Regions from separate parts of the Brevibacterium litoralis genome, predicted to be linked through region 2. Evidence: predicted binding sites of a transcription regulator. Region 2 holds the regulator's gene; the other holds the start of a gene.

Evidence for each region. Region 2 encodes HspR, which represses chaperone genes until heat shock. Its sites were predicted from a motif close to AAGTTGAGTCNNNNNGACTCAACTT; they were not measured.
Region 1: clpB (ATP-dependent chaperone ClpB) is a predicted target of HspR. The motif match lies at 1,372-1,396, and genes of this name have one in related genera.

Annotation. Positions count from the first base shown of each region.
Region 1 is NZ_JBDIUY010000039.1:15,968-19,614, forward strand. Features, by position in the region: gene AAD496_RS13385 (glycosyltransferase family 2 protein) at 1-374, opposite strand, end outside; gene AAD496_RS13390 (DUF5926 family protein) at 374-1,255, opposite strand; gene clpB (ATP-dependent chaperone ClpB) at 1,502-3,647, shown strand, end outside.
Region 2 is NZ_JBDIUY010000010.1:12,889-16,535, forward strand. Features, by position in the region: gene AAD496_RS02205 (nucleotide exchange factor GrpE) at 1-503, shown strand, start outside; gene AAD496_RS02210 (DnaJ C-terminal domain-containing protein) at 658-1,665, shown strand; gene AAD496_RS02215 (heat shock protein transcriptional repressor HspR) at 1,685-2,197, shown strand; gene AAD496_RS02220 (hypothetical protein) at 2,326-2,943, shown strand; gene AAD496_RS02225 (OmpA family protein) at 2,949-3,647, shown strand, end outside.

The DNA.
Region 1 (3,647 bases), on a different contig from region 2:
GCGAGCACGGGACCGGTGAGCGGTGCGGTGTTCACCGCGGTGTCCTCCAGGTCCCCGTCGATGAAGAGCAAGGCGCGGTGGCATGGGGTCGAGCCCGGCTCGGCCTCGCTGATCTCGCGGTTGCGCACCGCGAACGCCCCGGTCATCATCGCCGCGGCCTTGCCCCGGTTCTTCCGGTGCGTGAGCACCTGGGCGCCGGCCTCCCGGGCGATCCGGCCGGTGTCGTCGGACGAACCGTCGTCGACGACGAGCACGAGATCGACACCCGGGATGCGCAGCGCGGCACGGACCGTCGCCGCGATCCGCTCCGCCTCGTCCTTGGCGGGCAGGATCGCGGCGACCGCGACCGGTGTGCCGGCATCCGCGGGGATCATCAGCGGACGGTGAGCTGACGGGAGACGACACCGGCTTTGGCGCGGCGCTCGTCCGCGGTGAGAGGCTCGGTGCGTGTCAGGGCGGTGTCGAAGGCCGTGGCGAAGTCGCCGAGCGGACCCTCGACGTCGTCCGGCTGGGTGCCCTCGGGCAGTTCCCACACGGGGATGACGATGCCGGAGGCGCGGAAGCAGCCCAGGTACTTGCCGGCACCGCCGAGGGTGTTCGAACCGGCGGCGTGCAGACGGGCGAGAGCGTCCATGACGCGGTCCTCGGGTTCGGTGTGCGCCCAGCGGACGTACTGACGGCCGGTCATCTCGGTCCAGTAGGCGCTCGGGGCGCTCACCAGCTTCTCCGTCGGAGAGATCCCCTCGTTCGCCTGGCCGAGGGCGCTCTTGAGGTCGGCGTCCTGCAGGTCGGCGTCCTCGGGCAGCCAGTAGTCGAAGGTCTCCTGGACGCGGACCTCGAAACCGGCCTCGATGTCGAGGATCTCCTGCAGGCGTGGGCCCTCACCGGGGTTCGAGTTCGCCTCGATCACGGTGCCGGGCTCCGCGTCCTGCACCGCGAGGATGCCCGCGGCGACGTCACGGGAGGGATCGGGGGAGGACACCGGGACCTGCATACCGGCGAACACGGCGCCGTCCGCGCGCTTGAAGGCCTGCCAGGCGGCCGGCAGCAGCGTCGCGAAGGTGACCTCCGTGCCGCCGAACTCCTCCTTGAGACGCGCGGTGGCGGTGGCCGCGGGGATCAGCTCCCGCAGGCACACGAGATCTGCCTCGAAGGGCAGACCCTCGAAGGGGCGCTGCACGAACGCGCCGGCCTGCGCCTTCGCCAGGCGCTTGGCGATGATGTCTTCCTTGGACTTCCTGGACTTCTTACCCATGCGGGCCAGTCTAGAGGGAGGGACGGACACGGTTCACCGCGGTGGGCGTGACCGGCGCGGTGGGCGCCGGTGGACAGGGCGCCTCGGCGGCGGGGAGGAGAGAGGAGTCGGAACCGGAGTTGAGTGCATGACGCTCAACTTTCCGGACTTGAGTGGAATATACTCAAGGTGCGAGAGGTTGTGCTCAGGGACGAGAACATCACCGAGGAGTGGGGTCGTGCCCCGCTCACGTGGAAGGACGTGTCGATGGACGCCAAACTCACGACGAAGTCGCAGGAAGCGGTCTCCGCCGCCCTGCGGACCGCGGTCGACCGCGGCCACCAGCAGATCGAGCCCGCTCATCTGCTCGACGCCCTGCTCGGGCAGGAGGGCAGCATCGCGGCGGCGCTGCTCGGTCACGTGCAGGCCGACCCGGCGGCGATCCGGGCCCGGATCGGTTCCGTGCTCGCCGGGATGCCGAGCGTGTCGGGGGCCTCCGTGCAGCAGCCGTCCCTGTCGCGGGCCGCGCTGCAGCTGATGAACACCGCCGAGAAGGAGATGACCTCCCTCGGCGACCAGTTCGTGTCGACCGAACACCTGCTCATCGCCGCGGTGCAGGACGCGGGCGAACTCGGGAAGGTGTTCTCGCAGGCGGGCGTCGACCGGGACACGCTCCTCAAGGCACTGCCCGAGGTCCGGGGAGGACACACAGTGACGAGCGAGAACCCCGAGGACACCTTCCAGTCGCTGGAGAAGTACGGTGTCGACCTCACGAAGGCCGCCCGCGACGGCAAGCTCGACCCGGTGATCGGGCGCGACTCGGAGATCCGTCGGGTCGTCCAGGTGCTCTCGCGCCGGACGAAGAACAACCCCGTGCTCATCGGCGAGCCCGGCGTCGGCAAGACGGCGGTCGTCGAGGGCCTGGCCCAGCGGATCGTCGCCGGTGACGTGCCGGAGTCCCTGCGGGACAAGACCCTCGTGTCGCTCGATCTGTCCGCCATGGTCGCCGGTGCCAAGTACCGCGGTGAGTTCGAGGAACGTCTCAAGGCCGTCCTCGAGGAGATCAAGGCCTCCGACGGCCAGGTCGTCACCTTCATCGACGAGATCCACACCGTCGTCGGCGCCGGTGCCACCGGGGACTCCGCGATGGACGCCGGCAACATGCTCAAGCCCATGCTCGCCCGCGGTGAGCTGCGCCTGGTGGGGGCGACGACCCTCGACGAGTACCGCGAGAACATCGAGAAGGACCCCGCGCTCGAACGCCGCTTCCAGCAGGTGTTCGTCGGTGAGCCGAGCGTCGAGGACACCGTCGCGATCCTCCGCGGACTCAAGGAACGGTACGAGGCGCACCACAAGGTGACGATCGCCGACTCCGCGCTCGTGGCCGCCGCCCAGCTGTCCAACCGGTACATCGCCGGCCGACAGCTGCCGGACAAGGCGATCGACCTGGTCGACGAGGCGGCCAGCCGTCTGCGGATGGAGATCGACTCCGCGCCGATCGAGATCGACGAGCTCCGCCGCGCCGTCGACCGCCTCAAGATGGAGGAGATGGCCCTGGAGAAGGAGGACGACCCGGCCTCGAAGCAGCGCCTGGCCGACCTCCGTGAGGACCTGGCCGACCGGCAGGAGGAACTCGCCGGCCTCACCGCCACCTGGGAGTCCCAGCGCGCGGGCCTCAACCGGGTCGGTGAACTCAAGCAGAAGCTCGACGACCTGCGGTCACAGGCGGAGAAGGCCACCCGCGAGACCGACCTGGAGACCGCCTCGCGCCTGCTCTACGGCGAGATCCCGGCCGTCGAGAAGGAGATCGCCGCCGCCGAGGAGGCGGAGAACGCCGCACGTGCGGGTGGCGGGCAGGGCGCCTCGGGAGCGGGGGCCGATGACGGCATGGCCGGTGCGGGCGTGCCCGGCGGCAAGCGGATGGTGAACGAGCAGGTGCGTTCGGACGACATCGCCGAGGTGGTCGCCGCCTGGACCGGCATCCCCGCCGGTCGCCTGCTGCAGGGTGAACGGCAGAAGTTGCTGCACGCCGAGGAGGTCATCGGGCAGCGGCTGATCGGGCAGGTGGACGCCGTCGCCGCGGTGTCCGACGCGATCCGCCGCTCGCGCGCCGGCGTCTCCGACCCGGACCGGCCGACCGGCAGCTTCCTGTTCCTCGGCCCGACGGGCGTGGGCAAGACGGAGCTGGCCAAGTCGCTGGCCGACTTCCTGTTCGACGACGAGCGCGCTCTCGTGCGCGTGGACATGAGCGAGTACGGCGAGAAGCACTCCGTCGCGCGGCTGGTGGGCGCGCCTCCCGGGTACGTGGGCTACGAATCCGGTGGGCAGCTGACCGAGGCGGTCCGGCGGCGTCCTTACTCCGTCGTCCTGCTCGACGAGGTGGAGAAGGCGCACCCGGACGTGTTCGACGTCC
Region 2 (3,647 bases):
AGGCCGACGCCTCCGACCTCGGCGTCGAGATTCCCGAGGACGCCTCGGAACTCGACGGGATGACCGAGGAGGAGAAGGAGGCCGACCGGAAGACGGCCGCCGGGTACCTGGCTGACCTGCAGCGGATCAACGCGGAGTACGCCGCGTACCGGATGCGGGCCCAGCGGGAGCAGGAGCGGGCCAAGGAGTCGGGCATCGTCAAGGTGGTCGAGTCGCTGGTCCCCGTCCTCGACGAGGTGAAGCTCGCCCGCGACAACGGTGACGTCACCGGTCCCTTCGAGACCCACGTGGCGAAGCTGGAGTCGGCGCTCGAGAAGCTGGGTGTGACCCAGTACGGCGAGCCCGGCGACGAGTTCGACCCCAACCTCCACGAGGCGCTCATGCAGCAGCCGAACGAGGAGGTGGAGACCACCACGGTCTTCATGGTGATGCAGCCCGGCTACAAGGTCGGTGACCGCGTCGTCCGTGCCGCCCGCGTGGGTGTGCACGCCCCGGCGGAGTGACCGTCGGCTGACCGCTTCCGGCCGGTCGGGATCCTGCCCGGCCGGCCGGAAGCGTTCCGGCGCACGACGCGTCGGAGAACCCACATCCCACATCAGCCCCGGTGTGGGGATCGTCCGTTCGGAGGAACCGACCCTTCGAGGAAGGAGGCGCACGGTGAATACCGGTCCGCAGCAGGAATGGTTCGACAAGGACTACTACAAGGTGCTCGGCGTCTCCGAGGACGCCACCGAGACCGAGATCAAGAAGGCCTACCGCAAGCTCGCCCGCAAGTATCACCCCGATCAGAACCCCGGTGACGAGGTCGCCGAGTCGAAGTTCAAGGAGGTCGGTGCGGCCCACCACGTGCTCGCCGACCCGGAGACGCGCGAACAGTACGACCAGGTGCGGAAGATGGGCAGCGGCGCCCGCTTCACGGCCGGCGGTCCCGGCGGCGGCGCAGGTGGATTCGAGGACGTCTTCTCCGGTCTGTTCACCGGCGGTGGCGGCCGCCCGCGTCCCGGTGCCGGTGGGTACGGGGACGTGCCCCCGGACCTCGCCGACCTGCTCGGTGGTTTCGGCGGCATGGGTGGTGGCAGCCCCTACGGCGGCGGTTTCTCGACCGGCCCGCAGAAGGGCGGCGACATCAAGGCCTCGACCACGCTGTCCTTCACGGAGGCCGCGAGGGGCGCGACCGTCAAGCTCACGATGCCCGGCGGCAAGCCCGTCTCGGTCCGCACCCCGGCGGGTGTGACCGACGGGCAGAAGATCCGCCTGCGGGGCAAGGGCAAGGACGGAGTACGCGGTGGTGAGAAGGGCGACCTCATCCTCACGGTGAAGGTGTCCGGCCACCCGGTGTTCTCCCGGGACGGCGACAACCTGCGCGTTGAACTGCCCGTCACCTTCGCCGAGGCCGCTCTCGGCGCCGAGGTGCGGGTCCCCACCCTCGACGGGCAGCCCGTGACGATGAAGATCCCCGCGGGCACGCCTTCGGGTCGCGTCCTACGTCTGCGCGGACGGGGGATCGAGACGAAGAAGGGCACCGGCGACCTGCTCGTCACGGTGGAGATCTCCGTGCCGAAGAACCTGTCCGAGGAGGCCGTCGCCGCCGTCGAGGCGTTCCGTGACGCCACCACGGCCGAGGACCCGCGGGCGGAGCTGTACAGTCGGGCGAAGGACAGCTGACACCTGGAGGTGAGCCGCCATGGACATCGCACCGGGCAAGGCCGTCTACGTCATCTCCGTGGCCGCCGAACTGGCCGGGATGCACCCGCAGACCCTGCGCCAGTACGACCGGATGGGACTCGTGTCGCCGCAGCGGACCTCGGGCCGCGGGCGGCGCTACTCCGCCGCCGACATCGAGCGCCTGCGCCTCGTCCAACGCCTGTCGAAGGACGAGGGCGTGAACCTCGCGGGCATCAAACAGATCCTCGACCTGCGGACCGAGCTCGAGGACCTGCGGAACCGGGCCGAGCAGCTCTCCGGCCAACTCGACTCCGTGCGTGCCCGGCTGCAACAGGCGACGGGTGGCCGGGTCTTCGCCGCCGGTTCCACCGGTGACGTCGTCTCGATCGTCCACGGGCAACGTCCCGAGGCGGGCCGCCCCGTGCCCCCGCCGCGGCTGGGTCTGCCCGCCCCGGTGCCCGGTCGACGGGCGCCTCGGGCGCGGGAGGCCCGCAATGCGAAGGGCGAGATGGTCGTCTACCGCGGGCGCTGAGGAGTTGCGGGTCCGCGCTCGTTCAGGCGCCGCGGGCGTGGCCGATCCGCCACGACCCGTGGCCGTTCCGTGTCCGAGGCGTTCCCTAGGATGGTCCTGCAACGTCCGCCCTCACCCGGGAGTCAGCCATGAAACCGCAGGTCATTCCGTCCCGTCCTCGATTCCGTACCGCTCTTCTCGGGTCCGTGCTCGCCGCCGGGCTCGTCCTCGCCGGTTGCTCGTCCCCGGGTGGTGGGGACCAGGGTGGGGAGAACGGTTCCGGTGAGGGTGGCTCGACCGTCGAACCGGCCGGCCCCGTCGGCGTCGCGACGATCGACCCGGAGCAGGTGATCGTCTCGCAGACCTACGAGAAGCCCGGCACCGAGCAGTCGATGACCATCGACGTCCTGTCCCTCGAGGTCGAGGAGGGCGGTCAGCTCATGACACTGCGTCTGGCGCTCACCCCGCAGGACGGGGACATCGGGGACTCCGACGAGATCTCGGGATACGAGATGGAATCGATGGTCGGAGTCTCGAACTTCGAGGGGGCCGTCAAGCTCATCGACCGGTCGAACCTCAAGCAGTACTCCGTGGTCCGTGGTGATCCGGGGCCCATGTCGACCGAGCTGTACAACATCGACGGGGTGAACGGCGAGACCTTCATCTGGTGGGGCACCTTCGCCGCACCGGCCGACGAGATCGGCTCGCTCGACCTGCACATCTCCGACGATCTGCCGGATTTCACCGACGTCCCGATCACTTGGTGATCACGATGGGACGCACACATATCCATCCGGGCATCCGCGCGCAAGCACGTGCCCTCGGCGGGCGGTCCGGCCGGCGGTTCGCCCCCGCTCTCGCAGCGATCACTCTCGCCCCCGTCCTCGCGACCGCGACGGTGGCGGGTCCGGCAGCGGCTCAGGTGGGTGAGGACGGGGACCTGGGTCTGCCGGGCGAACCCCCGGCCACCCTCCCGTCGGCCTCCTCCGAGGTGATCACGGAGTCCGTCGAGGCATGGTCGGACGAGGACCTCGCGGATTCCGTCGAACAGTGGGTCGGCGAGGACGTCAAGGACTCCGTGGAGGGGTGGACCGGTGGCGACATCGACGACTCCGTCGGGGAGTTCGTCGAGCAGTCCGAGATCGAGGGCCGCACCACCCTGTCCCTGTCGACGGACATCCTGTTCGAGACCGGCAGCTGGGAGGTCGCCGCCGAGTCGGAGGACGGTATCGCGACCGCCGTCGAGGACATCCCGGACGGTGCGACCGTCGAGGTCAACGGACACACGGACTCCCGCCCCGTCCGCGGGGGCGGCAGCAACCAGGAACTCTCCGAGAAGCGCGCGGAGGCCGTCGCCGAGGTGATCGCCGAGGCCCGCCCCGACCTCACCCTGGAGACCGCCGGGTTCGCCGATTCCGAACCGAAGGTCGACGAGGACCCGGAGGACCCGGACACCTACGCGCAGAACCGC